DNA from 2 places in the Bacillus sp. M5A3_1b genome. Region 1 is predicted to be linked to the other one. Evidence: riboswitches for the same ligand, from Rfam matches in the RefSeq annotation. Region 1 holds a riboswitch; the other holds the start of a gene.

Region 1 (15,924 bases):
GAATGAAGAAAAACGATGTGGAGTATTTATTTGATCGCATTCCAATTGGAACGAAAGTATGGATTGTGAAGTCGAAAAAATCATTTCAGCAATTGGCAAAAGAAAAAGGAGCCATTGCATATGAAAAAGCCAACAAAGGTTGGCTTTTTCTATTGTAATAAGTTGTCTTGACATGTGTACATAACCATGAGTTAATGAGAGTATAGAAAGATAAAGTGAAACTTTAATCAGTGGGATGTTTTTTACCTGCGGATTATCAGCCCTCACCGATCAGGATAAAAATTAGATAAAGGGGTTGCTCATATGTACTTGAATCCAAAAATTTCGTATATGCAATTTTTTATGGGATTTCTATTTGTTATTACATTCATATTGGCAACTTTTAATATATGTTCTTATCTTGTAGCAATTGTATGTATGGCATTACTCAATCTTACTTTTGTTATTGGAGCATTTCAGCAGAAACAATATACAAGTTTTATAACAGCACTTGTAATGTCATTCTCCTTTAGTATTGTAGCGATTGTGCTTTATATAAAATAAACCATCTCGATATCGAGATGGTTTATTTTATTGTGTTATGTGTAAAAAGTAAAAAAAGGACGAACACATCGTCCTTTTTACCAAAACATACTTGCGCCAGCAAGTAATGTTGTTACAAGCATAGAAATTAGCATTACATAAATCATAACTTTTTGAGCTTTTTTATGCATCGTTAAACCTCCTTGCAAATCAGTACAATATCATTGTAACGAGAAATGATATTGTGGACAAGGGGAGAGAAGTGACAAAATTCGAGAAGTGCGTGTAAAGTATAACAGGAAATTTGTATGTATGTAGAGAATATATAATTAATGATAGAGTATAAGTTTTTTGTTATGCAAGCTGAAGAATGGAGATACGATGATGAAAATATATGAAACAAATCGTTTACATTTAAGGGAAATTGATGAGTCGTATGCTGAAAAAGTTCTTCAATATTACGACAGAAATCGTGAATTTTTAAAAGCTTGGGAAGAGTATAGACCGGATGATTTTTTTACGTTAGATTATCAGAAGAAAAAGTTACAAAAGGATAGAAAAGAGTTTGCAGAAGGTAAAATCATCAGGCTTTGGATTTTTAAAAAGGGTGATGATACGAAAATAATTGGATGTATTTCATTTAATTTAATTGTTCGCGGAATTTATCAATCTTGTGTACTCGGCTATAAATTAGATAAGGCAGAGTTAAACAAAGGTTATACGACAGAAGCGCTTAGAAAAGCGATTCAAGTTGCTTTTGAAGAATTTCAGTTACATCGTATAGAAGCACCGATTATGCCACGAAATTTAGCATCTATACAAGTAGTGACGAAGATAGGCTTTCAATATGAGGGCGTGTCTAGGAAAATGTTAATGGTTAATGGAGTATGGGAAGATCATATGCGCTGGGTATTGTTAAATGAGTAATAGAAAGCAGATGGTTATCTAGACATATAAACCGTCTGTTTTTTGTCTTGTATTTCGAAACTTTTGCGAAATTCTGTTATAATTAATAGTGTTACATACATAATGGTAGTGCAGGAGGCGCAGTCTTATGATTAATCAAGAACGTTTAGTAAATGAATTTATGGAATTAGTACAAGTAGATTCTGAAACGAAATTTGAAGCAGAAATTTGTAAAGTATTAACAAAGAAGTTTACAGATTTAGGTGTAGAAGTATTTGAAGATGACACAATGGCTGTTACTGGGCATGGTGCAGGTAATTTAATTTGTACTTTACCAGCAACAAAAGATGGTGTTGATACAATTTACTTTACTTCTCATATGGATACAGTAGTTCCTGGTAATGGAATTAAGCCTTCTATTAAAGATGGATATATCGTATCAGATGGTACTACGATTTTAGGTGCGGATGATAAAGCTGGATTAGCATCAATGTTCGAAGCAATTCGTGTTTTAAAAGAGAAAAACATCCCTCATGGTAAAATTGAATTTATTATTACAGTTGGAGAAGAATCTGGTCTTGTTGGTGCAAAAGCATTAGATCGTGAGCGCATTACAGCGAAATACGGTTACGCATTAGATAGCGATGGAAAAGTTGGTGAAATCGTTGTTGCAGCTCCAACACAAGCGAAAGTGAATGCAATTATTCGTGGGAAAACAGCTCATGCTGGTGTAGCACCAGAAAAAGGTGTATCTGCAATTACTATCGCAGCGAAAGCAATTGCGAAGATGCCACTTGGTCGTATTGATTCTGAAACAACTGCAAATATTGGACGTTTTGAAGGTGGTACACAAACAAATATCGTTTGCGATCATGTACAAATCTTTGCAGAAGCGCGTTCTTTAATCAATGAAAAAATGGAAGCACAAGTTGCAAAAATGAAAGAAGCATTTGAAACAACTGCAAAAGAAATGGGTGGTCATGCAGACGTTGAAGTAAACGTTATGTACCCAGGATTTAAATTTGCTGAGGGCGATCACGTTGTAGAAGTTGCAAAACGTGCAGCTGAAAACATTGGTCGTACACCTTCTCTTCACCAAAGTGGTGGCGGAAGTGATGCAAACGTAATTGCAGGACACGGTATTCCAACAGTTAACTTAGCGGTTGGTTATGAAGAAATTCATACAACAAACGAAAAGATTCCTGTTGAAGAATTAGCGAAAACAGCAGAATTAGTTATAGCAATTATTGAAGAAGTAGCGAAGTAATGGAATAGAAAAAGCGTGTAAATCACAATTGATTTACACGCTTTTTATTTGGATTCGATTGCTTTTACAAGGCGGATCAGCCAATATAAGAAAATCCATGGCAATATATAAGTTGTTGCTATATGTACTAGGCGAGGGAAGAACCCAAACGTATTAATATTAAAAATAGGAAGCAGTAAATAATTAATGGCTATGATTAATATAATCACAAGGAACGTATAGTTGAGTTTATTAGTTGATTTCATCATAATCACCCCTTTTTGTGATTTTATACATTTTATGTAAATTATATCAAATGTATGAAAGGAAAAGAACAAGCAATTATTATAACTATTATGCAAAATTTGATATAATGAAAGAACGAACGTTCTGATTAGGGAGTGAGTACTGTGCGAGAAATGTATCCGAAAAATGGTCGTGTTATTTTGCATGTAGATATGAATTGTTTTTTCGCATCTGTTGAAATTGCTCATGACCCATCATTACAAGGGAAGCCGTTAGCAGTTGCTGGAAATGAAAAAGAAAGAAAAGGAATTATTATAACATGTAGTTATGAGGCAAGAGACTATGGAATACGTACAACGATGCCTCTTTGGGAAGCAAAAAGGTTATGCCCGCAATTAGTTGTAATGCGTCCTAATTTTACATTATATCGTGAAGCTTCATTTCAAATGTTTCAAATTCTTTCCCGTTTTACGGAAAAAATACAACCAGTCTCTATAGATGAGGGGTATTTAGATATTACAGATTGCTACGCACTCGGTTCACCTCTTGAAATAGCAAAGATGATTCAGCAGGCGTTATTAACAGAGTTACAGCTTCCGTGTAGCATCGGAATTGCTCCTAACCTTTTCCTAGCAAAAACAGCTTCTGATATGAAAAAGCCTCTCGGTATTACGGTGCTTCGAAAACGAGATATTCCAGAAATGATTTGGCCACTTCCAGTTGAAGCAATGCATGGAATTGGAGAAAAAACAGCTGAAAAATTAAATGATATTCATATACAAACAATTGAGCAGTTAGCAAAAGGAAACGAACATATCATTCGCGCTAAAATTGGAAAGCATGGCGTTGATTTACAACAGCGGGCAAAAGGTATGGATGATAGGGAAGTTGATCCGAGTCAAATGGGACAACATAAAAGTGTCGGTAATTCGATGACTTTTTCAAAGGATATGGATGAAGAGAAAGAATTACTTGATATGTTAGAACGGCTATCAAAATCAGTGAGTAAAAGATTACAAAAGCGAACGCTTGTCAGCTATAATATTCAAATTATGATTAAATATCATGATAGGCGGACAGTAACGCGGAGTAAGCAATTGAAAAATGCGATTTGGGAAGAACGAGATATTTTTCAGGCAGCATCTCGTTTATGGAAGCAACATTGGGACGGTGATTCCGTTCGTTTACTAGGTGTTACAGCTACTGAAATAGAGTGGAAGACAGAATCGGTGAAACAATTAGATTTGTTTTCATTTGAAGAAGATGCGAAAGAAGAGCCGCTACTTGCTGTCATCGATCAAATTAATGATAAGTATGGAATGCCGATTTTACAACGAGGTAGTCAATTATTACGTAAGCAAGAAAAGTCTTTTCAGCAAAAGTTAGAAAATAAGTTTATGTAGAAGGTTTCATGAAGCTGTAAATATCATGACACCTTTCATTTTTAACTTACCTCTAAATCTAATGAAGTTTTCCAACCAGCTGCAGTAACTTCAGATTCTAATAGCATTCTACCTACTACTTTTTCAATTAGGACTGCTGCATTTGTACTGCAATGTAATGTAGCTTGTATACACACTTTTTGATTAGAATCTACGTCTTCGCTATACAATTCTTTTAAACCGATGCCTTCAGAACTTACCATGTGCATAAGTAAAAAACGAATATGGGATTCATGTTCCTCTGAACAAGTAAGAGAAAGTAAGTAATTCGTTTGTTCAGGTGATTCTTCTTTTGATTTCTGATTCATAAAGAGAGCGATTGGGCGAAGTAGTATATTTGCTAGTAAAACGCCGGCTGCACCTAATATAGCTGCAACGAGGAAACCAGCACCTGTAAGAGTACCAACAGCAGCTGCGCACCATAGAGTAGCTGCTGTATTAAGCCCTCTAATACTAAAACCATCGCGGATTATAACGCCGCCTCCTAAAAAACCAATCCCGCTAACGACTTGAGCAGCAATACGTGAGGGGCTAGCATCGTGATCAAGCATGACGGATAATAAAACAAATATACAGGCACCAAGTGATACGAGAGCATTTGTCCGTAATCCAGCCATCCTGTGTCTCCATTGCCGTTCCATTCCGATGCAAGCACCTACAATAATTGCGATAAATAATCTTAATACAATGTCATACCATACCATCATGGTCACCTCCATACATATAAGTCCATGTTATATTTTTGAGAATGAGTGGGGAGTACCTGCTCATTCTCATTTTTATCCCGCTATTTGCGGGCTGATGAAAGCTTCACTTTATAACCAGCTATGAAACTTTTTAATATAAACTTTTTTTAGGAACTGTGTTAAGAGAGCATAGCCTAATAGTATTCCTATTAACCAAGGGAAGTAGCTAAGTGGTAATGCTTGTAATCCAACGGCTGCTCCAAGTGGCGAGAATGGAATATAAATTCCGATTGCCATAATACAAGCGGTTAATAAAAGAACCGGTATTGATGCAGCACTTTGAATAAACGGAATCTTCTGTGTTCTTATCATGTGAACAATTAAAGTTTGTGTTAGCAATCCAACGACAAACCAACCAGATTGGAATAATGATTGTTCGCTAGCTGTATTTGCACCGAAGACGTTCCACATGACTACGTATGTGATAATATCAAATATGGAACTAATTGGACCGATGCAAATAATGAAGTTTCGTAAGTTGGCAGTATCCCATTTTCTTGGTTTGTCTAAAAACTCTTTATCCATTTTGTCCCATGGGATAGACAGTTGTGAAATATCATAAAGTAAGTTTTGAATTAAAAGGTGAATGGCAAGCATCGGCAAGAAGGGGATGAAAGCACTTGCTACTAATACACTAAATACATTTCCGAAGTTAGAGCTAGCTGTCATTTTAATATATTTTAAAATATTTCCGAATGTAGTACGTCCTTCTAAAATACCTGCTTCTAATATTGTTAAACTTTTTTCGAGTAAAATAATGTCGGAAGATTCTTTTGCAATATCAGTAGCAGTATCAACACATATGCCAACATCAGCTTCACGTAACGCTACGGCATCGTTAATGCCATCTCCCATATAACCTACAGTGTGTCCGTTTCCTTGTAATACTCGTATAATGCGAGATTTTTGCATTGGATTTAGTTTAGCAAATACAGTTGTTTCTTCGGCTAATTTTGCTAATGCTTTATCAGGTAAAGAATCGATTTCGTAACCAAGGACAGGCTCACCGATATTTAATCCAACTTCTTTGCAAACTTTTCTTGTCACGATTTCGTTATCGCCAGTTAAAATTTTTACTTGTACACCATGTTTCTGCAATGCTTGAATGGCAGTAGCTGCAGATGGTTTCGGTGGATCTAAAAAGCCAATATATCCAGCGAGAATCATATCATTTTCATTTTGTACCGCGTACTCTGTATCATTTATTGGTCTATCTTTTTTATAAGCTACAGCAATAACACGCATACCTTCACTATTTAATGTCTCACTTAGTTGTTTTACATTTGAACGCATGTCATCGGTAAGAGAAACAACTTTTCCATCTACTTCAGTGTAGTTACAAATAGATAAAATTTCTTCTACTGCTCCTTTACAAACCATTGTATGTTCACCTGAAATATCTTTCACGATGACAGACATACGCCGGCGAGCAAAATCAAATGGAATTTCATCTAGTTTTTGAAAAATGGATGGATTAAACTTCTGGTTTTCTTCTGTATGCTTCATAACGGCTTTATCTATTAAATTTTTCAATCCTGTTTGATAGAAGCTATTTAAATAGGCGAAGTGTAATACACGATTACATGTATTACCGTTAGGATCTAAATGGCGGACAAGTACAACTTTATCTTCTGTTAAAGTTCCTGTTTTATCGGTACAAAGAATGTTCATAGCACCTAAGTTTTGAATAGAATTCAGTTGTTTTACAATTACTTTTTGTTTAGACATGTTAACGGCACCTTTTGCTAAATTAGCAGTTACAATCATTGGTAACATTTCAGGTGTGAGACCAACAGCAATTGCGATAGCGAAGAAGAAAGCCTCTTGCCAATCCCCTTTTGTGAATCCATTAATGAGAAGAACGATAGGCGCCATAATAAGCATGAATGTAATTAAGAGCCAGCTTACTTTGTTTACACCTTTATCAAAGCTTGTTTCTACTCGTTTGCCGATAACCCTTTTTGCTAAAGATCCGAAATACGTATCGGTACTTGTGGAGATGACAACAGCTTTTGCACTACCACTTACAATATTTGTACCCATAAAACAAAGGTTTTCCATATCGAGTGGATTGTAATTTTTTTTCATGTTTTTCGGTAAGATATGTTTATTCTCTGTATGATAGCAGTTTTCGTACTTTTCCACAGGCAGTGCTTCCCCAGTTAAAGAAGACTGATTCACAAATAAATCTTTAGCTGATAGAATACGCACATCAGCCGGAACGATATCACCGGCTGAAAGTGAAATAATATCGCCAGGTACAAGTTCTTCAATTGGAATTTCCATTGTATAATTTTGCTTTAAATTTGTTACTTTTTTTGTTTCGTGTACAAATCCATCTATTCTAAAGACGCTCGCCGTTGTTCGAACCATAGCTTTTAACTGATCCGCAGCTTTTTGAGAACGAAATTCTTGTAAAAAACGAATCGTTGCACTTAGCATTACCATTACAGATACGACAAGGGTTCCTTGTATGTCATCTGTGAAAAAAGAGAGTGCGCCGAGAGCTAATAAAACAAAAATAAACGGATTTTTAAATGCCAGTAGAAATTGAATGTACCACGGTGATGTTTTATTATGAGCTATTTCATTCGGGCCATATAAAGTAAGTCTAAGAGCCGCTTCTTGTTTAGAGAGTCCATCTTTTGTTGTTTCTAAAAGTTGTAACGCCTTGTTTGCATCTTGTGTTGCGACTTCCACCAATAATTCATTATTTGTTTTCATACGATCTTGATCGTATGAATGTTTTGTTTCTTGTCTTTGTAAATTTAACATCGGTAGTTCCTCCTTTTTCATGAAGGAGGAAACAATCTGTTACTCGACTATTTAAAATTAGGAGGAACAGCTTCTTTCCTACCTACATGATGAAATATTAACGTAAAACATATGGGTATCTGGGCCGAATCATCAATTGCCAACTGTTCCTCACCTCCGTACAATTTAGTAGTTTCTGAATATGCTATGTTTGTTTCATAGTAAGGTGCATATATAAAAAGACCTTTACTCAAAACGAGTAAAGGTCTGAATTCGCAGTTAAAAGAGTCCACAACAAAGACTGTTAATAAACATAGATAAAAACAGTTTTTGTGCATGACAAAAATAGATGCACCTCTCCCTCGTTGAGTTTTAGCACTGTATAGCATAGGTACTGAAACCAGCTACGTTAAGAAAGGCCTTCATTCCGACCTTTCCTGTTGACCCATTGGCGTCTCTCGACATTTTTGGGCAGCAGCGTTTCTCTATACAGGAGCCTCACCTAACAGAGACCATATTCAATTACAATTTGAATGTTAGCACTGTAAATTTATAGTGTCAATATCTTTTTTTTGAAAAATCAAATAGGTTTATGATGGCTATATAGTAGGAAATAAGAGGAGTTTTGTTGAAATAAGGATGGAAAATAAATACTGTAATGAATATAAATAAAAAGCACTGATTACAGTGCTTTTTATTTATAGATTATGAGATTGTAGCATTTTCAAAAATAACAATTTCTGAACTGTTTGTTGTTGAAACACGTTGTGCGTAATATGTTAAAGCTGAAGAAATATATGTTGGTAATGAATCATTTGTATGTGTTGTTGTATATTCATGGATTAATTCTTTCAAAGTCGTCCATTCTAATTGTGCTGGGTGATCAGAAACGAAAGAACTTACCCAGCGATCAAATGAAGATGAAAAATCAGTTTGTAAACGAAATGCTTCTTTCATAATAAAACGCTCCCTTAAAATGTAGTATAATCATTTTAACATAAAACACGAACGATTACTAAGTTTTTTGAGTATAATGTTCGTGATATATAGTTGTCTAGATGATTGGTTATGTAAATTCGATTTGCCATTTGAAATAACATTCCGTAAGATGAAAGGTAGATTATATAAAGAGCTGGAGGAAAGAAAGTGGAATTTGTATTTTTAGGAACTGGTGCAGGTGTTCCTTCGAAAGGAAGGAACGTTTCGGCAATTGCTTTGCAATTGTTAGAAGAACGAGGACAGACTTGGTTATTTGATTGTGGCGAGGCGACGCAACATCAAATATTACATACATCAGTACGCCCACGCCGCATTGAAAAAATATTTATTACGCATTTACATGGTGATCATATTTTTGGCTTGCCTGGTTTATTAGGAAGCCGTTCATTTCAAGGAGGGAATACACCTTTAACAGTGTATGGACCAAAAGGAATTAAACAATTTATTGAAGTGGCATTATCAGTAAGTACGACACATGTAAAATATCCACTTGAAATTGTGGAGATAACAGAAGAAGGTACTGTATTTGAAGATAATGAATTTCACGTGGAAACGAAAAGATTGTCACACGGTATTGAATGTTTTGGGTATCGTATTGTAGAGAAAGATATACAAGGTGCTCTTTTAGTCGATAAATTGCTGGAGATGGGTGTGAAACCGGGCCCGCTCTTTAAACGTTTAAAAGATGGAGAAGTAGTTGAATTAGAAAATGGTACGATATTAAATGGAAAAGACTTTATTGGTCCACCTCAAAAGGGAAGAATTATTACCATTTTAGGCGATACAAGATATTGTGAAGCGAGTAGAGAGCTGGCACAAGACGCTGACGTACTTGTTCATGAAGCAACTTTTGCAGCAGAAGATGAACAACAAGCGTATGATTATTTTCATTCCACATCTAAGCAAGCTGCGAGTATTGCACTTCAGGCAAATGCAAAACGATTAATATTGACTCATATTAGTTCTCGTTATCAAGGGGATACATATAAGGAATTATGGAAAGAGGCAAGAGAGCTATTTTCTAATACAGAAATAGCTACGGACTTGAAAATTTTTCCGGTAGAAAGATAATAATGGTGTGAAAAAATGGTGACGAAAGGTTGCCATTTTTTTATTTCTAAAAAAAATTAAAATAAAACTGTTATCATTTTATGTTTATATTGGATGGAACAGAAAGTTTTAATGATGTGAAGAAATAGGATAAAAATGCATAGTACCGATTGTTTAGAAAAACTGTTATATAAGTCAGACGACATACGAGTGGTACAAATAGCAAAAACAGATCGTTATTCAGAACTTTTAAAATTCATTAAAAGTAAGCGTTTTATTAAAAACGAGCTATAATGAGGGCAGATCAAAATTTATTGTAGGCTACATGCATTTTAGCTATTTGTCGTAATAAGTGAAGTTGACTAAATCGTGAGAGAGCAACATGGAATTTATAATAGGAAAGATATTACTATTATTTGTACTAAGTCTTTTTTCATTTTTTAGCTTTAAAGCACTAAAAGGTATGAAAGCAATGGGAGTTTCACTTGTTTATCCGACAGTAACGGGCAGTAAAACTCCCACCTCAAAATTCGGCTGGGGCAAAGAAGTTAGGTGGGAGTCGGGCTGTCCGTAAACGTCCGATTGGTGAGGGCTGATAATCAGTGGGGGATGAACAAAACCCCCACTGATTATAGGTTCACTTTATGCTATGCTTGTAAGGGGTTCTGTGTTAAACTTTGGATTGCTACAAGACTTTATTGTGGATTAGCTTATATGATTAGTAAATGAAGATAATGCTAAGTTTCTTATTTATTATGATAATTGGTATTATTTCAGGATATATTGTTTCACTGTTATTCAAAAACTATCCAATTCGTATAGCGGAACAAATTCGTCGTACAACTGGAAAAGCAACCGATTCGGTAGCTTAATAGAATAGTAAAATTTTTTTCATAGAGGTTTAGGGGGAGTTATGATGAAGTATCGCTCAGTATTTGATATTATTGGTCCAGTTATGATTGGTCCATCAAGTTCACATACAGCAGGCGCAGCAAGAATGGGGCAAGTTGCTCGCCAGCTGTTTCGTCATGAACCAGAAAGAGTAAGCATTTCATTATATGGATCATTTGCAAAGACGTATCGTGGGCATGGTACAGATGTAGCGTTAATAGGTGGGATATTAGGGTTTGAAACAGATGACTTACGTATTCCAGAAGCGCTAGACATAGCAAAAGAGCGCAAAATCGAAGTAGAATTTATTGAAGAAGATGCAAATGCACCTCACCCAAATACAGCGAGAATTCGTTTGTATAAAGGTGAAGAAGAAATTGAAGTTGTTGCTTGCTCAATTGGTGGCGGTAAAATTGAAGTTGTAGAATTAAACGGATTCGATCTTCAATTAACAGGCACGAGTCCAGCACTACTTATTGTAAATAACGATCGCTTCGGTGCTATTGCAGCAGTAGCTTCAATCCTTGCGAAACATGAAATTAACATTAGTACAATGAGTGTTTCTCGTAAAGAAAAAGGAAGAAGAGCGCTTATGGTTATCGAAACAGATGAATTATTAGCAGATGAAGTGATTGAAGAAATAAACGCGCAACAAAATATTTGTCAAGTAACTATTATGGAATAATTGCAGGGGGGACACACCATGTTTCGGAACGCAGCGGAACTAGTGGCGCAAGCTAAAGAACAAAATGTAAAAATCGCAGAAATTATGATTCAATGTGAAATGAAAACAAGAAGTATTTCACGTGAAGAAGTAATTGCTGGTATGGAAAAGAACTTAGTCGTGATGGAGCAAGCAGTAGAACGTGGTATTCGCGGAGTGAAATCACCAACTGGTTTAACTGGCGGAGATGCTGTAAAAGTTCAGGCGTATATGAATAGCGGAAAAGGCTTATCTGGAGATACGATTTTGGACGCGGTGAGTAAAGCTGTTGCAACAAATGAAGTAAACGCAGCGATGGGAATTATTTGTGCAACACCAACAGCAGGGTCTGCTGGAACAGTGCCAGGTGTACTGTTTGCACTGCAAGAAAAATTACAGCCGACACGCGAAGAGATGATCGAATTTTTATTTACAGCAGGAGCTTTCGGTATGGTTGTTGCGAATAATGCTTGTATTTCCGGCGCGGCAGGAGGTTGCCAAGCTGAAGTAGGTTCAGCAAGTGGAATGGCAGCAGCAGCAGCAGTTGAGATGGCTGGTGGAACACAAGATCAAGCAGCTACAGCGATGGCGATTTCATTAAAGAATATGCTTGGTTTAGTATGTGATCCTGTTGCAGGGCTTGTAGAAGTACCTTGTGTAAAACGTAATGCAGCAGGAGCTGCGAATGCGATGATTTCAGCTGATTTAGCATTAGCTGGCGTAACGAGTACAATTCCATGTGATGAAGTGATTGAGGCGATGTTTAGAATCGGACAAACGATGCCAGTAGCACTTCGTGAAACAGCTGAAGGTGGACTTGCAGCAACACCAACTGGTCGCCGTCTGCAAGAAGAGATTTTTGGGAAGACTAATAACTAAACAATATATGTTAATAAAAAAATGGAGCTCAAGTAAGATTGAGCTCCATTTTTATTTTTCTTTTGTTAGTTGTTCTAATGTTTTCCCAAGATTATGTGATCGTTGCGCTGCCTGTGTAATACAAGAAATAAGTGCTTGTTGAAATTTATGTTCTTGTAATACTTCAATGCCTGCTTCGGTCGTTCCGCCAGGAGAAGTAATTTCCTTTCGCAAAACAGAAGGGTGTTTTTCACTTGCTTTTAGCATTTCAGCAGCACCAATCATCGTCTGAAGAATAAGTGACTTTGCAACATCTTCTTTTAAACCAATTGTTTTTGCGGCTTCTTCCATCGCTTCCACTACGTAATAAATATAAGCAGGCCCACTTCCAGATAATGCAGTGACAGCATGCATATCTTCTTCCTCTACAACAGAGACGAGACCGATCGTTTCAAATAAAGCTATGGCAGTCTGAATATGTTCCGCTGTTGCATGTTTTGAAGGCGAGATAGCAGTAGCTGATTTTAAAATAGCTGCAGATGTATTTGGCATCGCACGAATAATCGGAACATCTTTTTGAAGTAGGTTTCTAATCGATTGAGTAGAAACACCTGCTAATAAGGAAATAATAAGCAAGTTATTATGTATATCTTCTTTAAAAGGAGTAAGCGCTTCTGCAACATCCTTTGGTTTCATTGCTAGAAAAAGAATAGTTGTATCAGTAAGTAGCTCTTTTTTATTATGCGTACCTTTTACGCCATATTTTTTATGTAGCTCCTGCAATCTTGTCTCGTTAGAACGATTACTTACGGTAATTTGTTCGCCTTTCACAACATTTGCATGTAACAAGCCACCAATAATCGCTTCAGCAATAGAGCCTGCACCGAGAAAGGAAATGTTTTGAATAGACATGATGTTCCCCCTTTAAATTTGGTTAGAAATTCTTATAAATGTACATACATTCGTTTTTTTACAGGCAACACCTCTTTTTATCTGAAAATAATGACAAATATATATAGAAGTTGTAAACTGAAGAAGTATTCATTTTTGAACCGGAAAGAGACAGGGGGGGCTAAGCATGACGGCGATTCACCGAATGGAGATTCCTGTGCCATTTGCAGTTGAAACTGTGAATGTGTTTTTAGTTGAGGGAGAGACATTAACATTAATTGATACAGGGACGAATACAGAAGAAGCAAGAAGTGCTTTAGAAAGGCAATTAGGTACATTAGGATATGCGATAGAAGATATTAAAACAGTAGTCATTACGCATCATCATGCGGATCATTGTGGGCTTTTAAATATATTTTCTGAGAAAACGAACATTATTGGACATCCTTGGAATGAGCCTTGGATCACGCAAAATCCAGAATTTTTAAAGCGGTATCATGAGTTTTTTAGAGAGACAGCTTTGCAATTTGGTGTTCCAGCGGCATTTTTAAAAGACGAGGCGTTATTGACGACGAAGACACTTAAATATTCTTGTAATAGATCGTTAACGCATACTGTGAGAGAGGGAGATCGTATTGATTCTTTACCTGGGTTTACAGTAATCGAAACACCAGGTCATGCTTCCACTCATATTTCATTATATAGAGAATCTGATGGAATATTAATTGGCGGGGATGCTCTCATTAGCCATATTTCTTCGAATCCCATATTAGAACCACCATATGAAGGACAAACAGAAAGGGCGCGCCCGTTATTACAATATAATCAAACATTAAAGCGTTTAAGTGAAATGAATATTTCGCGCATTTTATCAGGACATGGAGAAGATGTTCTAAATGTGAAACAACTTATTGAAACGAGATTACAAAAGCAAGAAACACGTGCGTTTAAAGTGCTTGAGTTATTAAAGGAAAAACCAATGACAGCATTTGAAGTATGTGTAAAACTATTTCCGGTATTATATAAGGAGCAATTGCCACTTACTATTTCAGAAACTGTTGGACAATTGGACTTTTTAGCATATAATCAACAAGTGATGATTGATGAATCTTCGCAACAATTGATTTATTATGCAAAGTAGGTGACAGCAATGACGGGACGTTTACAAAATAAAGTAATCGTCATTACAGGTGCTTCTAGTGGAATTGGAGAGCAAGTTGCAATGCAAGTTGCAGAGCAGGGGGCGACTCCAGTATTAATGGCTAGAACAGAAGAGAAATTAAAAGCGTTAGCAGAGAAAATTAAAGAAACTTATAATACGCCTTGCTATTATTATGTATTAGATGTAAGTGAAGAGATGGAAGTACAATCTGTTTTTTCAAAGGTATTACAAGAAGTGGGACGTATTGATATATTAGTAAACAATGCGGGATTTGGTATTTTTAAAACATTTGAAGATGCGTCAATGGATGAAGTGAAAGATATGTTCCAAGTAAATGTATTTGGATTAGTAGCTTGTACGAAAGCGGTACTACCCTATATGGTGAAAAGGAACGAAGGACATATTATTAATATTGCTTCACTTGCTGGGAAAATTGCAACTCCAAAATCGAGTGCGTATGCAGCGACGAAACATGCAGTATTAGGATTTACGAATAGTTTACGCATGGAGTTGTCTAGTACAAATATTTTCGTAACAGCGATTAATCCAGGTCCGATAGATACAAACTTTTTTGAAATAGCGGATCAATCCGGTACATATGTGAAAAATATGGGACGGTACATGTTAAAACCAACATATGTAGCAGAGCAGATCGTAAAATCGATGCAAACGAAAAAGCGTGAAGTAAACTTACCGAAGTGGATGGGCATTGGTCCGAAACTTTATGCACTATTCCCTGGTTTATTTGAGCGTGTTGCAGGTAAATCATTAAATAAAAAATAGGAGATTTCCATATGGAAATCTCCTATTTTTTATTTTCCAGTCACATAATCGTAAACGATATCCTCAACTGCCTCGTATACATCAATTTCAGTATTTGAATGAATTATCGTTTGAATATGTTTAATTAGCATTTCCTGATCCTCATTTGACATAGGATTACATTGATATTGTTGAAAACTTTTTATGATCATTTTCTCAATTAATTTTTCATTCATGTTTTTCCCTGCCTGTATGTACGTATGTATTGTTTTATTGTACTTGAAGTGAAATGAAAAAACTACTATACATTGTTTTTGTATAAAAATCCGGTTGGGTATATTATTTTTCTAGTAAAATTAAGTTTTTTAAGTTTGCAAAATTTATAAATATTTAATTGACTCTATAAATATACAATATTATAATCATACTTAATTTAAAGAATCGATATGAGGAGGAGCATATGAAAGTCGCGATTATTGGAGCAACTGGGTATGGAGGTATTGAGTTAATTCGGTTATTAGAGCAACATCCATATTTTTCGATAGCATCTCTTCATTCTTTTTCGCAAGTTGGCGAGTCTATAACAAATGTATATCCGCATTTTCAAAATGTTCTTGTTCATACGTTACAAGAAATTAATGCGGAGGAAATAAAGAAGAAAGCGGAAATTGTATTTTTAGCAACCCCAGCAGGAGTATCAGCAGAGTTAACTCCAAAATTATTAGCAGTAGGTTTAAAAGTAATTG
Region 2 (15,924 bases), on a different contig from region 1:
ATAAATCCAATTACCAATCAAGCTAGTGTTAGTTTCCAACACATTGTCAATCCAGCTAATCCTCCTGTTTCAAAAAACATTACTTCAAATAGTGTTACAACAACAATTGAAAGTGCTATTTTAACTACTACTAAAATCGGAGATAAAGCTTTTGCAACGATTGGTGATACAATTACGTATACAACTACGATTACGAATACAGGAAATATTCCTGCTAATAACGTTATTTTCTCAGACCCGATTCCATCGTGGACACAATTTGTTGCAGGATCAGTTATTGTTGATGGCACACCATTAGCATCTGCTTCTATCATTGACGGTATTGGCATAAATACAATCATTCCAAATCAAACTGTAACAATCATGTTCCAAGTTCAAATCACAAGCAACCCAACAACGTTCACACCTGAACTCCAAAACTTAGGATTTGTGAACTTCCAATATAACGTAGGAAATGCATTACAGGCCCAGCCTGGCAATGTGGAAACGAACGTCTTCGTTACTTCTATTAATTCAGCGATACTTTCAGCTGTAAAAACTGCTAATACAGCCTTTGCAAATATCGGAGACACGATCACTTATACGGTCCTTATTCAAAACAGCGGCAATACAAACGCTACGAATCTAAATTTCTCAGATCTTATTCCAGCTGGAACGACCTTTGTTGAAAATAGTTTTTCTGTAAATGGAAGTATCATTCCAGGGGCAAATCCAAATAACGGGGTTAATATCGGAACCGTGAATGCTGGTAGTTCCTCAGCCGTTACGTTCCAAGTCATAGTTACATCTACTCCACCTTCGAACCCAATTACAAACGTTGCAGCTATTCAATACGAATTTATAGTTGATCCGGCCTCTCCTCCTGTTACAGGCACAATAACTTCTAATAGTGCTTCCACACAAATTAATAACGCGACTGTTACAACTGTTTTAGAAGCAAATCGTACAATTGTATCTACCTTAGATATAATTACGTATACAGCAACATTAACGAATACTGGAAACTTCCCTGCAAATTCTGTATTACTCATTAATGGAGTTCCTGAAGGGGCATTATTTGTTCCAAATAGTGTCACGCTTAACGGGATTTCACTTCCAGATGCAAGTCCAACTCTCGGTATTCCAGTTGGTATTATCGCACCAGGTGATTCTGCTACTATTACGTTCCAATTTCTTGCAAGTTCTATTCCACCGCAAGGAGCGATTATAAATCAAGCACTTACAAGTTACACTTATATTGTCGACCCAAGTCAACCTCCAGTTACAGCAACATCTTCATCTAATACGGTAAATACAGCTGTCGTTGATGCATCGCTATCTGTAATTAAAAATACAGATTCTCTCGTACAATCTACTGACGGTACAATCACTTACACGGTAGTCGTTCAAAATAACGGAAATACAACTGCAAATACAGTTACTTTAACAGATTTGGTCCCAGAAGGAACTGCATTTATTCCGAATAGCGTAACCATAAATGGCGTTTCAGCCCCAGGTGCTGATCCAAACGTAGGAATCTCCTTAAACGCCATTGCACCTTCAGAAATCGTCACCGTCACATTCCAAGTTATCGTTCAATCCATTCCAAGCGTGAATCCAATTTCTAATATAGCCCGTATTGACTATACTTTTATCGCCGATCCAGCTGCTCCTATCATCTCTCGAACAATTACGTCTAATCCAGCTTTCACACAAATTTCGGATGCGAATGTTCTTTCTTTAAAAGCTGTCAATGCACAACAAGCAACAACCGGTGACATTTTGACCTATACGATAACGCTAGAAAATACCGGAAATATTCCAGCTACTAATCTCATATTTTCAGATACGCTTCCAGAAGGGACTACATTCGTAGAAAATAGTTTTACACTTAACGGAACAGCTATACTTGGTGCAAATCCAAATGCAGGTGTTACTTTGCCTAACCTAGTAGCAAACGCTACTCACCTTATTTCGTTCCAAATTCTTATTAACGATTCATTCTCGCAACAATCGATTACAAATCAATCTAATACAACATATACAATTCAACCAGACCCAGGGCAACCGCCTATTACTGAAACATCTACAAGTAATATTGTCATTACAAATTTCGTGCAAGCACAATTGACAGTTACAAAAACGTCCAATCCAATCACTGTAGATATTGGCGGAACTATACTTTATATTTCTGAAGTGAAAAATACCGGAAATGTTGACGCAATAAATATTACTTTTACAGATGCTATTCCAGCTGGGACTACATTCGTTCCAGACAGTGTCACAATTAACGGTGTACTTCAGCCTGATGCAAATCCTGAAAACGGAATACCAATTGGAACGATTCCACCAAATAGTTCCAAAACGATACTATTTCAAGTACAAACAAATAATCCACCTACTGAAACCGAAATTGTAAATCAATCATCTGTAAATTACCAATATGTAAGTATTCCTACAGCTCCACCAGTGAATCGCTCTGCAAATTCTAATATTGTTACAACATCACTTCAAAATGCAAATATTATTTCTGTTAAACAGGCGGATGTTACTTTCGTATCCATCGGGCAAAATATTACCTACACAAATACACTACAAAATATAGGAACTGTTCCAGCTAACAATACGTTGTTCATTGACAACATTCCAGAAGGTACTATATTCATTGAAGATAGCTTATCAATAAATAATGTGATTCAGCCTGGTGTGAACCCTGAAAATGGAGTAACCCTCGGCACGATACAACTAAATGAAACAGTCACTATTTCATTCCAAGTACAACTTACAAATATACCAGAGGGCAACACAGTCATTAACATTTCAGACACTTCGTATGAATACCAAATTGACCCTAGTTCTCCGATTATTCAGCGTAGATCATTATCAAATGCAGTAAATACTGAAGTGCGGACGGCAAATGTGAGTGCAATTAAATCCGCTAACAGATCTATTACACGCATAGGTCAAATCATCACATATACAGTCGCAGTTACAAACGCTGGTACAGTACCTATTACAAATACTCTCCTAATTGACGCAATTGCTGCTGGCACCACATTCGTTCCAAATAGCATTCTTGTAGATGGCATACCGAGACCTAACGAAAATCCAATTACCGGAATCACCCTTGATATTATCCTTCCAAACAATACAATTATCGTTACATTCCAAGTAAATGTAGTCTCTGCACCTTCTCAAAATAACATTAATAATATCGCCGTCATCCACTATGAGTATCAGCCAGACCCAAGCTTGCCACCAATTTCAGAAACGACATCTTCCAATACTACAAATATACAATTTATTGATGTGATTCTTATCGCTACAAAATCCGCAAATACAGTATTAGCTAATATTGATGAAACCATTGAATATACAGTACTCATTCAAAATAACGGATCTACTACAACTAACTCCACCTTTTTTACAGATACTATAGAGGATGGAACAGTATTTATTCCGGGAAGTGTAACAGTTAACAACACTGCACTTCCTGCAGCAGATCCAAATATCGGCTTTTCCATCCCTAATATTACGTCAGATCAAGTGACTACAATAACGTTCCAAGTTTCCGTTACGAATTTACCTGCTGTAAACCCAACACCTAATACTGCAAACATCGTCTACGATTTTATTTTCAACCCTGACTTTGCACCTATTCAAAAATCGACTACTTCCAATACTACTTTCGTCCAAATTAATGACGCTGATATCGTTTCACTGAAAACTGTTGATTTGAATTCTGTTACGATTGGTGACATTTTAACTTATACTACAACTTTAACGAATATAGGAAATGCAGATGCTACTGCTGTTGTATTTACAGACAATATTCCTGTTGGAACAACCTTTATAGATGGTAGCGTTTTAGTAAATAATATTCCTCAGCTTAACGCGAATCCAAGTACTGGTATACTTGTAGGAACGATTGCTCCTAATGATTCTATCCCTGTCACGTTTTCCGTTACTGTGGTATCTCTTCCAGCAAGCAGTCGTATCCAAAACCAATCAACTTCTCGTTATACAATTAGTGGCGAAGAACAAATATCGACTAGTAATATTACCTTCACTGAAGTTATTTCTGCTAATGTGCTCGCTATAAAAACAACACCTATTCAATATGCTGACCTACAAACGATTATCCCTTACACCATTTCCATCACAAACAATGGGAATATACAAGTAGAAAACATTATCGTTACAGATATTATCCCAGCAAATACGAGCTTTATAGAGAATAGTGTTATTGTGAATGGCACCGCTCGTCCAAATGACAATCCACTTAACGGGATACAACTTGATAACATTCCACCTAATACGACAGCAACCATTCTATTCCAAGTACGGGTTACTTCAATTCCGCAAACAAATCCAATCTCTAACACGAGTACAATTGAATACCAATACACCATACCAAACCAGCCGCCTATTACCGAAACTATTCTTTCATCAGCTGCCGTAACAGCAATTAATCATGCAAATTTAAATAGTAATAAAGCTGTTGACCTTGCATTTGCAACAGTCGGTGACACGTTAACTTATACAATTACACTCAATCAAACTGGTAATGTTGCAGCAAATGATGTAGTCATTCAAGATATGATTCCTCAAGGTACTACGTTTATAGAAAATAGCGTCATGGTAAACGGAGAAACTCTTCCGGGAGTTAATCCAGTAAGTGGTATACCAATTGGTACTATAATTGTAGGCGGAAATGCTATCGCTTCATTCCAAGTTTCTGTGACTTCTATCCCAACACCAAATGAACTCAACAACAACGCAATTACTACCTTTAACTATATAGTCAACCCAAATAACATACCTGTTACGAATACAACTACAACAAATACCGTCACAACGATTGTCCAAAATGATAATGTCTTTGCTATTAAGTCTGTTGATGTAACGAATGTCTTACCTGGTCAAACTTTAACGTATACAATTACGATTACAAATAGCGGTAATGTTACGATTGAAGACCTTCTTGCAATAGACACCGCACCAGTAGATACAACCTTCGTTACGGGCAGCGTTACGATTAACGGAATCAATCAGCCTAATGCAAATCCTGAAAATGGTATTACATTAGGAAACCTTTCTCCTAATGAATCTACTATCATTACTTTCCAAGTAACAATATCTCCTTCCACTCTTCAATCTACAATCAATAACAATGCTTCTGTTTCCTATACTGTTACCATTGATCCGAATGAACCGCCTATTACAATTACAAAGCAAACAAATACCGTTACAACAACTATAATAGACCCAATGGTTCGAATTAACAAAACAGCCGACACATCTATCGCCGTTATAGGAGATGTTATTACATTCACATTAGAGGTATTGAACCATTCCCCGATTCCTACGATAAGTACTTCTATTTTAGATACCATTCCAACTGGTACAACATTTATAGAAAACAGCGTAACCATTAACGGTACTTCGGTACCAAATGTTCGTCCAGACACTGGTATTAATATCGGCGCCCTACCAGCAGATGGAGTAGCAACGATAACATTTAAAGTCCTCGTCACTTCTATTCCTTCAAACAGTACAATTATTAATTCCGCAACAGTTACAGCCGCATTCCAGTTGACACCACAAGACCCAATTATTACTTTCATTGTTAATTCAAATATCGTTCGTATACCAGTTCAATTTATAACTGCGACAGTAGTAAAAAACACTTCCGTCAGCTCGGCTTATTTAAAACAATATTTTGATTATACGGTACGTATTACGAATACTTCTGATATTTCACTTTCAAATGTTTCTTTGCAAGATACCATTCCAGCAGGTTTACAATTTATGAACGGCACTGTCTTTATTAACGGCGAACGCTCTCCAATAGCGAATCCGAATATCGGTTTCCTAGTCGCTAATAATTTGGAACCAGACGAAACAATTATCGTGTTATTCACAGTACAAGTGATAAGTCCACCTGTTACTAATGAATTTAAAAATACGGCCAATATTTCATTACAACTTCAAGTTTCACCTACCGACCCACCAATTACAGTAACCGTTACAAGCAACGAAAATATCGTCACCTTTATTTCAGAAAATCCAAATGAAACACTTCCAAATTTAAACTGCTTCTTTGACGGGGAACGTTTTATACGCATTACTCCTCGAAATATACGAAATTACTTTTGGACTTGGATTTGGTGGAAATAATAAAAAAGAAAAAGCTTGTAGTTTGGATAGTATCCAAACTACAAGCTTTTTTCATAGGCCAAATTATCTTACTCAATTACTAGCAACTCTGTATGCTACATGTCGTTTCTCAATTCTTTCTTCAATTTCTTTCATATTTTCTTTATTATTTAATAGTGATTGTTTATTTTCAATTAATAATTGTTTAAAAGATTTTCTCACTTTTTTTCTCATTTTCATTTTCCTCCTTGGGGGATGGTTTATATAAAAGATAAGGAATTATCTGTGTGTCCTTATAATAATTGATTGTTGTGAATTCCATTTGAACTTCATATGAAAATTTCATTTATTTTCTGACAACTTTGTGAACATACAAAAATGTGATCATCCTAAAACCATTTTGAAATTGCTTCATTTCATTATAAAAGTTGCTATTGTCATCAACTTCTATCAATATATTTTGTCGAAACATTTATATATTTAAAATTGAGTTCGATATAATTTTATTTACTACGATACTGTTCGTAAAAACAAAAAGAGGGGTGTTATATAAGTCAAACTTTGACTTATATAACACCCCTCTTTCAAAACTATTTATAGCATATTGATTAATATTTCAGGTCTTCCCCAATTCATTTCTTCACAAACGAATCTAAGTTTTTCTTCATCCATTGTGTGTAATCCTTCTTCTAGTAAACATGAAATTGGAACTTCACAATGAATTTGTGCCAATTGTAATGAAATATTTAAGTTCTCTAAATCACTTTCAATCTTTGTGCGCTGCGCTTTCGTTAATGATGCTACATTTTCTAGTACAGTTGCTACTGTTCCGTGCTCTTGAATCAATTTATACGCTGTTTTTTCCCCGATACCTTTTACACCTGGGTAATTATCGCTCGTATCTCCCATGAATGCTTTCGCATGCACGATTTGCCACGGCTCTACGCCTTTTTCTTCCATGATTTTCTCTGGTGTGTAATATTCGTAATTTCCGATTCCTTTGCGCAAGAGCATTACTGTAACGTTCTTATCAACAAGCTGAAGTAAATCCGTATCACCTGTTAAAATATACACTTCCGCTTCATTACAGTATTGTTTTGCAAGCGTGCCGATACAATCATCCGCTTCATACCCTTTCATACCGATAACTGGAATAGACAATTTCGCAGTCATTTCTTGAACTAAATCAAATTGCGGAATTAATTCTTCAGGGGGCGCTACACGATTCGCTTTATAATTCGAGAACGATTCTGTTCTAAATGTCGTACTACCCATATCCCAGCATGTTACGATATGTGTCGGTTCAACTGCTTGCATAGCTGTTAATAAATGTTTCATATAACCATGAATCCCATTTGTAGGGGTACCATCTTGTCGTTTCATAAATTGTCCGTAGACACTTGTTGCGTAAAAAGCACGAAATAATAGTGCCATACCATCAACTAATAATACTTTTTTCATAATCCCTCTCCTACCAAAAAAATAATAACCCCACGTCATCACGTAAGGTTATATAAATAGATTACCATTCTACGTTTTTTCAACTTTGTCTATTATACATTGTTTTTGTATATTTAGCATCATTTACACATTAAGACGTTCTACTACAACAAGTATGAAGAATTCCTGTATACGTATTTTTCCCAGTCGAAACAACTACAGCCTTTGCATTTCCGCCAACAATATGAGTCCCTTTGAAACATACGTTTTCAAGTTCAAGTGGATTATAGTCTTTCATTCGTTTTAAAGGAATGAATCGTTTACGCTCAAGGTGATAGCAACTTTCAAATTTCTCAATCCTTGCATCTTTTCCTGTTAGCACGGATTCATTTACTAATAAATCATTCGCGTAAATGATACGTACATCTGCTGGTACTGTATCACCTTCTGAAAGAAAAATCATATCCCCAGGAACAAGCTCTTGTACTGGCACATTCATCATTTTTAATTTACCGTTTAAACCTGTTACACTAGAACATTCTACTCGAGACACAGTAATTTTCTCACATTGTAATCCATCACGCACATGTTGTTTTGAAAAACCTGGAATCATTCCACTTAGCTTCATCATTACTTCCGCAATACGCGCTCTTTTTGAAATTAATTCGTTTCGGCCGTATACTTGAATGCGTTTTTGTGCCTCTTTCATAGATAATCCGTCTCTTGTTGTTTTAAAATACGCAAATACAGATTTTACATCTCTCGTTGCGATTTCAATTAATAAATCTTTATTTTTTTGAAGCATTGTTTGTTCTTTCATTGATTTTTTACTTAATTTATATGACGTGTTACCCACAGTTTTGTTTGCATATAACATATTATCGTCTCCTCCTGTACAACATAGGAAGAAACGCTTTGTTTCTCAATTTATCCACTTTTACCGTAACAGTGTTTAGCGCTTAAACATGCATATAAACGCTACATTATGATAAATATAGAGGGAGGAACAAGTCGTTTCCTGCCTACATCATATATTTTTGATTTGAAGTATATGGGTAACGGAACCGAGTCAGAATTTGACATGCTCCTCACCTCCTCGTTTAATTTTATAGTTTATACTATGAAGTTACTCATAGATTTGTAACAAAAAGACCCTTACTCCGAAAAGAGTAAAGGTCATGGCATACACAAATAAACGATTCCTAAACAATTAGAAATCTACGGACCTCTCCCTCGCCGAGTTTTAGCACTGTATAGCATAGGTACATTACCAGCTACGTTAAGAAAAACCTTAATTCGATCATTCCTGTTGACCCATTGGCGTCTCTCGACATTTTTGGGCAGTAGCATTTCTCTATACAGGAGCCTCACCTAACAGAGACTTATTTTTATTACATAGAAAATGTTACTCTTATTTAAAATAGATGTCAACAGTAGCCTACAATTTTTTCGAAAAGTATGGCGAACTAACGTAAAGGTTTTAATAAGTTATACAACCAGCAATTACAATCCCAATGGAAAGCGATAAAAACATAAGAAAAAGACCGACTGCTTGATTATCTTCTTCAAGACTTTTGTTTATATTAAAGCGTGGTGTAAGCCACTCAGCTAAATAAAAGACGATAATTTGAGCCAAAATCCCAACGGCTCCCCACGAAACCATATCAAGAAGTGAAATGGAATTAGCTGCTGTCGAATATAAAACAATAGCTAATCCAAGTAATCGTCCTCCAAGTACATAGCTTACCGCCTTATTCCCTTGGGCCATTAACTTAAATTCTTTTACTTTCGTTGTCACTTCCATGAGGAACAGACCAATGCATAAAAGGCCCAGTGTTACTGCTAAATATAATAAAAAATTAATCATATACTTTCCTCCTTTTTTATACCTACCGGTAAATAGTACGATTCATTCCCCGTAATTTTTTCCCCAGCGCGAATACCGATACTACTCGCTTTTCCAGCAATTAGAAACGAACCAAACACATACGACAGTTTCTCCATCCCTTTCTCTGTTTCCAAAGATACGACTGGAAGTTCTGTATACTTTTGAAATATCGGCAGTGACGCTTTATACGTTTGGTGTGCATTTTGAATCATAATATTTTCGTCCTTATCGCGAACGGTAATTGTGTCTCCTTCTCTACCAAATGAAGGCTTTTGAACGAAAGAGCCTTTTCCTAAAAATAAATCTCGTTCTAAATATGTAGGTAACATATATTCTTTAATCCACTGTTGTTCCTCATTTGTATAAAAGGCCTTTTCTTCTGCTAACCCCCAAATCAGACACTGAATTGATTTTGGCTGAAGCAAAAATGCTGACAAAGGATTTATTATAAAAAGCTTTCCGGCTTTTACAAGTTGCAACAGTTCCACACCTACGAAGTCTCCTGTTTCAGGATCTTGATCCTCAATTAAATCTTCTATCGGATATGTTTGGCGATATAAAATATCAATCTGTACTCCATCCCTATCCACTAAAGCATCTTTTGTAATTCTAAGTTCTGACATTGGCACTACTTTATTTTCAACATGGCATAACTGACTCAAATACATAGTCGTATTCCAATCCTCAATATGTTCATGATGTGCTGTAAAAACAACATTTGGGTTATCTATTCCCTTTGTCGCTTCCATTACGGCCTTTGTAACACCAGAAGATAGTAATCGTTCTTGACCCAAGTTTGGATCATCATAGCCTAGTTTCCCACAAATTTTTCCATTCATTTGAAAGCATTCCATAATAAAAGTTGGTGTATCACTATTAAACTCAAGCATTTTAATTTGGTTATCACTTGTTAAAACGAAATCAAATCGTGAAATAATAGATTCAGGATATAATCCTTTCATTCTAATAAACGATAAGCTTGCAGAAGGATACCCAAGTTCAAGAAGCTGTTCGTCACTTAAATTCCGCAAAAGTTTAGCAGTCTTAAAAAATATTTTCCCCATTCGTTCAGTTGCTAATTGCAATTGTTTCATAGTCTGATTTGTTATAGAGAAAACATGAAACAAACTATACTCACATTCATATAAATCCGACCAAAAATTCGGATATTTCGAATAAAACGCTTTTCGTTCTCTTATGTATTGCGACATATGTTAGCCCCCAAATCCTCCCTTTGAACCGCTTCCAATTCCACCTTTAAATTCCGCAGACGATTGATAAGATTTAAACGCCGATGAATTTTTAAAAGTGGATTTATTTTGATAGTAACTCCCACCATAAAAATAATGCCCACGATAACCTGACCTACTATCATCACACTGCCATACCCCAAGTTCATCATCCCAATCCCAATCTGAACAACTATTATCATTCGGTTTTGGGGGAAGATCTTGTGCGCAGCCAAATAAGGTGCCAGTCATTAAAGACGTTACGACACCACCTACTAGCCATTTCGTTTTTGTCACCTTCGCACTCCCCTTTTTAAATTCTATTCCTATTATATAAGATAGCATGATAAAGTAGAAGAAAAAGGAAGAAGAGGGATAAAATGCGCTTAGAATATCGACTTAATGATGAAACGAAAAGGTATCCTGCTTTATGGAACTACGCAAATATTTCTAATTCTGAAATCATCGCGCGCATGACATGTGAATATTTTATAAAGGATAACAAGACATATGTTGTTACTGCTACTTCAGTAGATCCAGACGGAATAGCAGTTATATATATTCAAAAAGAAGAGTTTGCAAATGACACTTCAGATCCTACATACTCTCACATCGGTTTTGAGGTTAGAGAACTAAGTGAAACGAGTTCAAGCATAATAGATCGGAAAGATGTATGGAACTATGAAGAAATTTTGCCATCTCTTCATTCAGACATTATATATATTCAGCGCGACGGCATGCATATGGAGTTCGCTTTAGATTCAAGAGAGATTGATGAAGATAGAAAGTGCTATATTTATTATGGAAACTTCACAGGTGAATCCAGATAAAATAGATATATGTATGCAACAAAAAAACCTTACGTATAAAACGTAAGGTTTTTATATAGCCCCACATATGCCGTTCTCTCTAGATGTCCATAAACCTGCTCTCACAGGTGGATGCTCTCACAAATGTTTGTAACTTCCTTCTTAAAAAGATGGCATGTTAGCTACATTTAAATATTGAACTTCCATATTAAACTTATTGGTTTAAGACATGCATAAGCTACGTACACCGTAGGAATTTTATATAATGTTAGTTGAAATAAGCCCCCCGCACGTGCCGCTCCTCGTAAATGTCCAAAAACCCGCTACTCGCAGGTGGATGCCCTCACAGTTACCGTACATCTTCCTCCACAAGGAAGGCTTGATGATGGTCGCTAAATATTGAGCTTCCGTATAACTAACATCGGTTTTAGACATAAATAAGTTACGTACACCGCAGGATGTATTATTTACTTGTCGTTATATTATCACATTGTTTCCAATGTGTAAAATACAAAGTTTTTCGAGCAATTTCTTGCTTGTGACCTTATTTTAATACAAATTATTTTTGCATGCAAGTGATTAATCTTCTTCTTTTGCAATTTGATTTTCTGGATAAGAAATCCAATCACTCCAGCTACCTGCATACAATTTAACATTTTGGAATCCAGCTAATTTCAATGCAAGGATATTTGGACAGGCTGTAACACCAGAACCACAATATACAATTGTTTCCTTATCTTTCGAAAGATTTCGGAATCGTTCTTGTTGCCCAGCTTCATTCTTAAATTGCCCTGATTGTACAATTCCATCCTTCCAAAAATAGTTTACTGCTGTCGGGATATGTCCTGCTTTTGGATCAACTAGTTCCTCTACACCAGCATAACGCTTTGGCTCTCTAGAATCAATTAACGTAACATCTGCACCTGCATGAATATTCTCTCTCACCGTTTCCATCGTTACAAGCATATAATCTTGTACATTTGCTTTGAATGTTTTTCGTATAGCAACAGGAATTTCCGTTGTTATCGGTAGTCCATTCTCTTTCCAAGCTGGAAATCCACCATCTAATATATATACTTTCTCATGTCCTACATAGTTTAATAACCACCAGAGACGAGAAGAATTTGCACCCGCTTGACTGTCATATGCAATTACTGTCGTATGTTCATCAATACCAGCTTGTGAAAGCTTGTCTGCAAACTCCTCAATATTCGGCAATGGATGGCGACCACCATGTTCTGTTACAGGACTTGATAAATCTAAATTCAAATCAAAATATAATGCATGAAGAATATGTTCTTCCTCATACTTTTCTCTACCCCAATTAGGATTCGCTAAATCAAAACGACAATCGATTATACGGACATTCTCATCTTCTATATGCTCACGTAACCATTCGACTGTAACTATCATCTTTAACGACCTTCTTTCTCTTGCAAACGACTTACATACTCCATAACCATTTCTTCTGTAACATATTTACGCTCTAGTGTAACACCATTTTTTGCAAGATCATTAATTTGCTTTGTTACAACATTAATGACATCAACCGAAAATTCTTTCCCATTTGACGCAAGAGATACGGCTGCTTCAATAGCTGCTTCACGCTGCGCATCTAATTGTAAACATGCTTTTACACTTTCATTTTGTTTACGAGAATGTGCTGTAATTGCTTTATGTACTTCCATCTTCTCTTCCCCCTAAATAAGTTATACGTTCTCATTCAATTCCATTGCAAGCCGAATCATATCACGGCATACAATCCCATTTTCAATAATCTCTTCTTCATAATGCTTCGAAAAGTAATCAAAATCAATAGAAAAAATACGAAATCCACATTTTTGATATAAAGCAAGTTGTGAAACACTAGAATTGCCCGTACCAACTTCAAGTTTTGACATACCATATCCTTTAGCAGTTTCTACGGCATGACTTAATAGCTGCTTTCCAATCCCTTTTCCTTGCAAATGCTCTACAACCGCAATATTCATAATTTCCATCGTCTTCGGCCTTGTTTCCAAAAGAACATATACACCGATAACTCTCCCCTCTTGCTTAGCTACATATGTTTTCCCTCTTTGTACATATGCATCAATTTGCTCCTCACTCGGATCAGCAAGCAATAATAAAGGTTTCGGTATAGCTTCTTTCGAAATATACTCTATTACTACACACATAAAAAACTCCCCTTTCTCTATTGTTCTAATCCCTCCTTGTCTACCATAAATAATAGAAAGGAGGGATTCACCATGGACAACAATGAGAAAAAGTGCAACGTCATCTCTATTGATGGAAAGAAGAAGAAAAGCGACACGTATTCCTACCCAAAATTAGTAGTAGAAAACAAAACATATGAATTTTCTTCATTCGTCTTATGCGGTGAAACACCAGACGGCAGACGCCTCGTTCTTACTCATATGATTTCTACCGATGAATTTGCTGGGTTTGTCAAATCTTTAGATACAGTATTGCAAAAGAAAATTGAACGAATCTTTTTCTCATAACGACTATATCACATAAATTTCTTTTTCAATCTCTACTAACTGCTTTTGCAATTGTTCTTTACTTTGTTCATATAGTGATACATCAATTGTTTCAGCCAATGCAAATAATACACTTTCATAATAATTCATCACATCTTGCTGCATCACTTTTTGGAATAAGTTCCATTTCAAATCCCACTCTTGCTTATAATGATGAACAAATAAATCTTTTTCATCAGCTACATAGTTTGATACGAAAGGCTCTAATACAACTTTAGCCTCTTCTTGCATGAAAGCTTTATCATTTTTTTCAAAAAAGCTTTTTTCATTTTTAAAATGCGCCAGTGCTTTTTTGAAATCTTTTATTTCAACTGAAGGGAATGGTTCTTTATGTGCAATATCTTTATATTCATAATCCACTGTTCCACTCATAGAAATTGATTCATTTTCTACTTTACAGTTCACCACAATTTCATTCTTTGCACGCTTCATCGCTTCATCTATCCATTTCTCAAGGCGTAATGATGTCGCACGCATTTCTTGTAGTAAATCATGCTGAATAAATGCCACTAATTCCATAACGCACTGTTGCAACTGCACTTTCACATTCCCATCCGTTCGCAGCGATGCTGGATTAATAAATTCAGTAAACACATCGTTATAGCGTAGGAATAGACGCTGTTGCACGTAATAAAGCAATTCTTTCACTTCATTTTGCATCGCCTGCTCTTCAGCAAGCACACTATATGATGAAATAATATGAAGTAGCTGATCACGCTCTGCTTCATATTTTTTCGTTTGCTTCTCTTTCTCTTCATTCCCCTGCTTTGCACCGTTTATCATATTTACTAAAAGCTGATTTGCTCCTTGCAATGTACCATATAAAGCATGAACAGATACTAGCATTAAATCTCTCATCATAAAGGATGTAAATGATTCCTCGAACTTAGCAACCCCAGAGTTTTGTAAAATACCGTACTTCTCTTTTTCAATATTCTTTCCTTGCTTCTCTTCAAGTGCACATAAACTTGAAATTGCAAATAAACGCGGATTTCTAATACCATATTGCAGTAGCTGGTCTGCGATATAACCTTTTACCATTTCAAGTTCTTCTTCAGACTCTGCTAAATCGGCCGCATTAATTAAGAAGAACATTTTATCAAGTGCAAAAGTATCCTTTACACGACCAAGCTGGATTAAGAATTCACGGTCAGCACGAGAGAACACATGATTATAATACGTTACAAATAAAATAGCATCTGCGTTTTTAATATACTGGAACGCAACGTCCGTATGGCGGGCGTTAATAGAATCCGCTCCAGGTGTGTCTACAAGCGCTACTCCTTGCCTTGTTAAAGCACAATCATAATAAAGCTCCATGTACTCAACAAAACATGATTTTTCTTCATTCGCTACATAATCAGAAAACTCTTCTAATGTAACTTGTACTTGCTCCCCTAAATGAGCAGAAACCGTATCATACCCTTTTTGTACCGCTCGTAAAAAGCTAAATGTTGTTTTTTGCTTCCCAGTTGGTGAAGGATATTTCATAACTTTATCAATTTGTGCTAACGCTTCATCTAACGTAGTAATCTCATAATGAAACAACTTATAAACAGCTTTCATATCTTCTAATAGAGCTTGCTTTGATTTGAATTGAACCATTACTGTTCCGTGTGGTTTTTCCTCTGTAACCGGCAAAATTTGGTTAATCGTTGCCGTCGTCGGATTTGGTGATACAGGAAGTACATTCCCACCAAGCAATGCATTGGCAAATGATGATTTCCCAGCACTAAAAGCTCCGAATAACGCTACTGTAAATTGTTTCGTTTCCACACGACACCTTTTTTCTATTACCTCTTGTTGTACATGTTTCAGCGCTGGCAATGGCTCTAATATCGTTTCAGCTTTCTTCACTTTCTCTAATATACGCTGAA

Evidence for each region. A riboswitch is a leader RNA that binds a small molecule or an ion and turns the genes downstream of it on or off. The one in region 1 is predicted to bind magnesium.
Region 2: another riboswitch for magnesium. It lies ahead of ACLBWW_RS07135 (P-type ATPase); the one in region 1 lies ahead of mgtA (magnesium-translocating P-type ATPase).

What each region holds. Positions count from the first base shown of each region.
Region 1 is NZ_JBKEZY010000001.1:440,056-455,979, reverse strand. It holds gene ACLBWW_RS02350 (L,D-transpeptidase) at 1-158, shown strand, start outside; gene ACLBWW_RS02345 (DUF3894 domain-containing protein) at 304-543, shown strand; gene prli42 (stressosome-associated protein Prli42) at 621-713, opposite strand; gene ACLBWW_RS02335 (GNAT family N-acetyltransferase) at 904-1,449, shown strand; gene ACLBWW_RS02330 (tripeptidase T) at 1,577-2,695, shown strand; gene ACLBWW_RS02325 (hypothetical protein) at 2,740-2,940, opposite strand; gene ACLBWW_RS02320 (DNA polymerase IV) at 3,085-4,323, shown strand; gene ACLBWW_RS02315 (MgtC/SapB family protein) at 4,365-5,066, opposite strand; gene mgtA (magnesium-translocating P-type ATPase) at 5,178-7,883, opposite strand; M-box (ykoK) riboswitch at 8,212-8,379, opposite strand; gene ACLBWW_RS02305 (DUF3932 family protein) at 8,568-8,819, opposite strand; gene rnz (ribonuclease Z) at 9,009-9,932, shown strand; gene ACLBWW_RS02295 (hypothetical protein) at 10,294-10,485, shown strand; gene ACLBWW_RS02290 (hypothetical protein) at 10,637-10,783, shown strand; gene sdaAB (L-serine ammonia-lyase, iron-sulfur-dependent subunit beta) at 10,828-11,487, shown strand; gene sdaAA (L-serine ammonia-lyase, iron-sulfur-dependent, subunit alpha) at 11,506-12,384, shown strand; gene proI (pyrroline-5-carboxylate reductase ProI) at 12,436-13,275, opposite strand; gene ACLBWW_RS02270 (MBL fold metallo-hydrolase) at 13,442-14,395, shown strand; gene ACLBWW_RS02265 (SDR family oxidoreductase) at 14,405-15,199, shown strand; gene ACLBWW_RS02260 (YqzH family protein) at 15,229-15,414, opposite strand; gene argC (N-acetyl-gamma-glutamyl-phosphate reductase) at 15,639-15,924, shown strand, end outside.
Region 2 is NZ_JBKEZY010000002.1:186,388-202,311, forward strand. It holds gene ACLBWW_RS07120 (DUF7507 domain-containing protein) at 1-6,159, shown strand, start outside; gene ACLBWW_RS07125 (FbpB family small basic protein) at 6,232-6,372, opposite strand; gene ACLBWW_RS07130 (5'-3' exonuclease) at 6,733-7,599, opposite strand; gene ACLBWW_RS07135 (P-type ATPase) at 7,730-8,455, opposite strand; M-box (ykoK) riboswitch at 8,799-8,964, opposite strand; gene ACLBWW_RS07140 (DUF350 domain-containing protein) at 9,059-9,445, opposite strand; gene ACLBWW_RS07145 (glutathionylspermidine synthase family protein) at 9,442-10,677, opposite strand; gene ACLBWW_RS07150 (hypothetical protein) at 10,681-10,992, opposite strand; gene ACLBWW_RS07155 (hypothetical protein) at 11,076-11,525, shown strand; RNA gene ssrS (6S RNA) at 11,580-11,763, opposite strand; RNA gene ssrS (6S RNA) at 11,784-11,967, opposite strand; gene ACLBWW_RS07170 (sulfurtransferase) at 12,084-12,917, opposite strand; gene ACLBWW_RS07175 (YpbS family protein) at 12,920-13,192, opposite strand; gene ACLBWW_RS07180 (GNAT family N-acetyltransferase) at 13,214-13,681, opposite strand; gene ACLBWW_RS07185 (DUF3931 domain-containing protein) at 13,754-14,008, shown strand; gene ACLBWW_RS07190 (dynamin family protein) at 14,012-15,924, opposite strand, start outside.